2 regions of the Arthrobacter sp. OAP107 genome follow, and region 1 is predicted to be linked to the other one. Evidence: riboswitches for the same ligand, from Rfam matches in the RefSeq annotation. Region 1 holds a riboswitch; the other holds the start of a gene.
What was found. A riboswitch is a leader RNA that binds a small molecule or an ion and turns the genes downstream of it on or off. The one in region 1 is predicted to bind glycine.
Positions count from the first base shown of each region.

Region 1 (2,474 bases):
CCCGGTCCCTGCGTGGCCAGTTCCTTGATGCCGTAAACCACCGGTGCCATGGTCAGCATGGACAGCGCCACGCTGGCCAGATCCACTTTGCCCGGGTTGGGGTCCTTGGATTCCGGAATGAGGAAGCGGCCCAGGACCAGCGGCGGCAGCATGATGGGCACGGCCACGAGCAGGACGGCACCCCACCAGAAGCGCTCCACCAGCCAGCCGCCAAAAATCGGCCCGAGCGCTGCGCCGCCGGAGAAGCCTGCGGCCCAGATGGCCACGGCCAGCCGCCGCCTGCCCGGTTCCCGGAAGATGTTGCGGATCAGGGACAGCGTGGACGGCATGAGCATGGCGCCGAAGAATCCGAGGGCCGCGCGGCCGGCGATGAGCCATTCGGCGCTCGGCGCGAAGGCTGATGCCGCGGAGACCACCGCAAAGCCCGAAATGCCCACCAGCAGCAGCCGGCGGCGGCCGATCCTGTCGCCGAGGCTGCCCATCGCCACCAGGAGTCCGGCAAGGACCAGGGCATAGGCATCCACCACCCACAGAAGCTGCACGCCCGTGGGGTCGAGGCTGCGGGCGACCGCCGGAAGGGCGAACGTCAGCGCGGTGTTGTCCACGGCCACCAGGAGGACAGGGAACATCAGCAGGGCCAGGGCGAACCAGTCGCGCACGCCGCCGGCCTGGCTTGCTGAAGTGCGCTCCGGGGAAAATGCTGAGTGCATGGTCATAACTTAACTATACCGTCCAGACGGTACAGTTATAAACCTTGGTGCGGAACCGGGCATGATGGAAGCCATGCCCAGAAAACCGGTCGCCCGCGGCGCAGTCGTTGACGCTTTTGAATCCCTCCTGATCGAGGTGGGGGAGCGTGCCGCCACCCTTGACGCCGTGGCTGCCCGCGCGGGTGTATCAAAAGGCGGGCTCCTGTACCACTTTCCGAACAAGGAAGCGCTGATCGGCGTCCTGCTGGACCGGCTCGATGAGTTTGCGGAGGCGGACGCCCAGGCCATGGCTGCGGCCACCGAGGGTGCGGCCGCCTACTTCATCAGGTCGTCCGTCTGGGCGGACACCCCGCTGGACCGTGCCATCGTTGCCGCGACACGCCTGGCCGAGGTGGCGCACGAGGAGACCCGGCGCCGGTTCGCGCACATCCAGCAGCGGTGGCTGGACGAGATCGCCCGGGACGTCGGGCCGGGCCTGGCCAGGGCCGTCCTGTACATGGGTGACGGACTCTACTTCAACGCCATGCTGTCCATCGGGCCGGCAGCGTCGCCGTCCGAGACCGCGGCCGACGTCGAAAGCCTCCTTTCCGCGCTTGACCGACTCAGGCGGTGAGTGGCGTGTGCCAGCCCACGCTGCCACAGTTTGCAGACGCGTTCCCGGCGTAGGACAATAGCCTCTGTGACAGCTGTCACCGCTCAATTGAATAAGCCTTTGATCTGCGGCGGGAGAGTCCTGCAAGTAGGTACAAGCAGGCGCCGTAGGAGCAAAACCTCCCCAGGAATCTCTCAGGCCCATGTACCGCCGCGGCAAGGCAACTCTGGAAAGCAGCAGGCTGCCGGCCCGGCACGTTCCGCCTTCGCGGACGGTTCAGGGCATGCTCTGCTCACCGACGGTGCAAGCGGTGCTGTGCGAAAGTGCAGCAACGCGGAAACTCTCAGGTCCAATACAGAGCGGGGAGGAACCCGAATCAATGTGGCGTACCCTGCGTCGCCTTAGTTATGGAGTTCCTTTTGACCGTTAATTCAGCCTCCTCGTCCTTCGTCGACCGGCATATCGGCGCCCGCCGCCAGGCCGACGTCGAAGCCATGCTTAAGGCCGTCGGGTACGACACCGTCGACGCGCTGGTTGATACGGCAGTGCCGAACGACATCCGCCAGGACTCCGCGCTGCAGCTCGCCCCGGCGCTGAGCGAGGTTGAAGCCCTCGCCGAACTCCGCAAGCTCGCGGCCAAGAACAAGACCGCTGTGCAGATGATCGGCCAAGGCTATTACGACACCGTGACGCCCCCGGTGATCCGCCGCAACATCCTGGAAGCACCCGCCTGGTACACCGCGTACACGCCCTACCAGCCGGAGATCTCCCAGGGCCGTCTCGAGGCCCTGCTGAACTTCCAGACCATGGTCCAGGACCTCGTAGGCCTGCCCATCGCCAACGCCTCGCTGCTGGACGAAGCAACCGCCGTGGCCGAGGCCGTGCTGCTGATGCGCCGGGCCAACAAGAACGAGACTGCCCACGACGGCAAAACCGTCCTGGATGCGGACTGCCTGCCGCAGACCATCGCAATCGTCAAGGGCCGCGCCGAGGCCCTCGGCTTCGAGGTGGAGGTCGCCGACCTTTCCCAGGGACTGCCCGACGGCGACATCAACGGCGTCGTCCTCCAGCAGCCCGGTGTCTCCGGCCGCGTCTTCAACCACAGTGAAGTCATCGCCGCCGCGAAGGAACGCGGCGCCCTGGTCACCGTGGCCGCTGACCTGCTGGCCCTG
Region 1 covers NZ_JBEPOK010000001.1:4,246,668-4,249,141, reverse strand. Annotated here, with positions in the region: gene ABIE00_RS19455 (MFS transporter) at 1-716, opposite strand, end outside; gene ABIE00_RS19450 (TetR/AcrR family transcriptional regulator) at 784-1,323, shown strand; glycine riboswitch at 1,424-1,522, shown strand; gene gcvP (aminomethyl-transferring glycine dehydrogenase) at 1,710-2,474, shown strand, end outside.

Region 2 (2,474 bases), 630 kb from region 1:
CCGGGTGCTGCAGGTACGCGGACGTGCGCAGTACGGCTTCGGGGAGTTCAAAGCCTGCTGCGTCACCCACGGGACCGGCGCCGAAGGCGACGGCGACAGCGGACAGCACCTCCGCCGTCGTTGTCTCATCAATGGAGACGCCCACGGTGTCCGCGTCGATAAGGCGCAGGTTGATGCCGCGGGCCTCTGCCGCCGTGATGACCTTGGTGGCCTTGCCGGGCACGCGCACGGTGAGGGTGTCGAAGAAGGAATCGCTGACGAGTTCGCGGCCTGCCGCCCGGAGGGCGGTGGCAAGGACACGGGCGTTGGTGTGGACGGTCTCGGCGATTGCCTTCAGGCCGTCGGGCCCGTGGTAGACGGCGTAGAAAGAGGAGACGATGGCGAGCAGCGCCTGCGCGGTGCAGATGTTGGATGTCGCCTTCTCGCGCCGGATGTGCTGTTCGCGGGTCTGCAGCGCCAGGCGGTAGGCGGGGGCGCCGGCATTGTCCTTCGAGACGCCGACGATGCGGCCCGGGAGCGTGCGCTCCATGCCGGTGCGCACCGCCATGTAGGCCGCGTGCGGTCCGCCGAAGAACAGCGGCACGCCCAGGCGCTGGGCGGTCCCGACGGCGATGTCCGCCCCCTGCTCCCCCGGAGGCGTGATCAGGGTCAGGGCCAGCAGGTCAGCGGCCACGGTGACCAGCGCGCCGCGCTCCTTGGCGGCGGCGATAACGCCGGACTGGTCCCATACCCGGCCTGAAACGCCCGGCTGCTGGAGGACGACGCCGTTGATGTCGCCGTCGGGCAGTCCCTGGGTCAGGTCGGCGACCTCCACTTCGAAGCCAAGTGCCTCGGCCCGGCCCTGCACGATGGCAATGGTCTGGGGGAGGCAGTCGGCGTCCAGAACGGTCTTGCCGTCCTTGGCTCCTGCCGCCTTGTTGGCCCGGCGCATCAGCAGCACGGCCTCCGCCACGGCGGTGGCCTCATCCAGCAGGGAAGCGTTGGCGACCGGCAGCGCAGTCAGGTCCTGCACCATGGTCTGGAAGTTCAACAGCGCCTCGAGCCGGCCCTGGGAGATCTCCGGCTGGTACGGGGTGTACGCGGTGTACCAGGCGGGTGCTTCCAGGACGTTGCGGCGGATCACCGGGGGCGTCACCGTGTCGTAGTAGCCCTGACCGATCATCTGCACGGCGGTCTTGTTCTTGGCGGCCAGGCGGCGGAGCTCGGCCAGGACCTCAACCTCGCTCAGCGCAGCGCTAAGCCGGAGGGCATTCTCCTGGCGGATGGATGCCGGAACGGCGGTATCAACGAGGCCATCGACCGTGTCATAGCCGATGTTCTTGAGCATGATGTCGATATCGGCCTGGCGGCGGGCACCGATATGCCGGTCGGCAAACGTTGATGGATGCGATTGAATCGTCATGAGGAACTCCAGGTCTGGCCGGCCACGGATGGCACGGCATGGATTGGGTTCCTCCCCGCTCTGTATTGGACCTGAGAGATTCCGCGGATGGTTCTCCGCTTGCACCGTCGGTGAGCCCGGTTACCCGAACTGCTTTCCAGAGTTGCCTAGCCGCGGCGGTACGGGGGCCTGAGAGATTCCTGGGGAGGATTTGCTCCTACGGCGCCTGCCCGGTGAATGACTGGGAGGACTCTCCCGCCACGGTTCGAAAGGCTATGAAGATGTGGGGTGATTCGGCTCACAAGCTACAGGACAATTCCGTCCATGCCAAATCCGGGCCACGTTTGACATTTCTTCGTGACCGAGACCACACTGATCCGGTGGCCAGCGGGGCTGCGCTTACCGGCATGGGCCGGAACGGCGGCCGCCGCCGGAACGCATAATTTCTTCTCAACATAACTGAAAATGCTTACGATCTGCGGCGGGAGAGCCCTGCCGGTACATTCAGCAGGCGCCGTAGGAGCAAACCCTCCCCAGGAAACTCTCAGGCCCACGTACCGCCGCGGCGAGGCAACTCTGGAAAGCAGGCAGGCACGTCCTGTCTCACCGACGGTGCAAGCGGACGACCCTGTCCGCGGAATCTCTCAGGTCCCATACAGAGCGGGGAGGAACCGAATCAGTGCGGCCGTCCAAGGCCGCTTGAACGATGGAGTTCCTTATGACGATTCATCCTCCTGCCTCCCCAGGCGGGTCGCCAGCCGGTGAGGCTCCCCGCCTGGAGCGGCAGCTGAGCAACCGGCACATCCAGCTCATCGCCATCGGCGGCGCCATTGGCACCGGCCTGTTCATGGGCTCCGGCAAGACCATTTCCGCTGCCGGGCCCTCCGTGATCTTCGTATACATGATCATCGGCTTCATGCTGTTTTTCGTCATGCGGGCCATGGGCGAGCTGCTGCTGAGCAACCTGAACTACAAGTCGTTCAGCGACTTCGCCGCCGACCTGCTGGGCCCGTGGGCGGGATTCTTCACCGGATGGACCTACTGGTTCTGCTGGGTGATCACCGGAATCGCGGACGTCATCGCGATCGCCGGC
Region 2 covers NZ_JBEPOK010000001.1:4,879,881-4,882,354, reverse strand. Annotated here, with positions in the region: gene gcvP (aminomethyl-transferring glycine dehydrogenase) at 1-1,402, opposite strand, end outside; glycine riboswitch at 1,549-1,649, opposite strand; glycine riboswitch at 1,854-1,951, shown strand; gene cycA (D-serine/D-alanine/glycine transporter) at 2,100-2,474, shown strand, end outside.
Region 2: linked by a shared signal. The riboswitch ahead of gcvP (aminomethyl-transferring glycine dehydrogenase) and the one ahead of gcvP (aminomethyl-transferring glycine dehydrogenase) in region 1 are both predicted to bind glycine.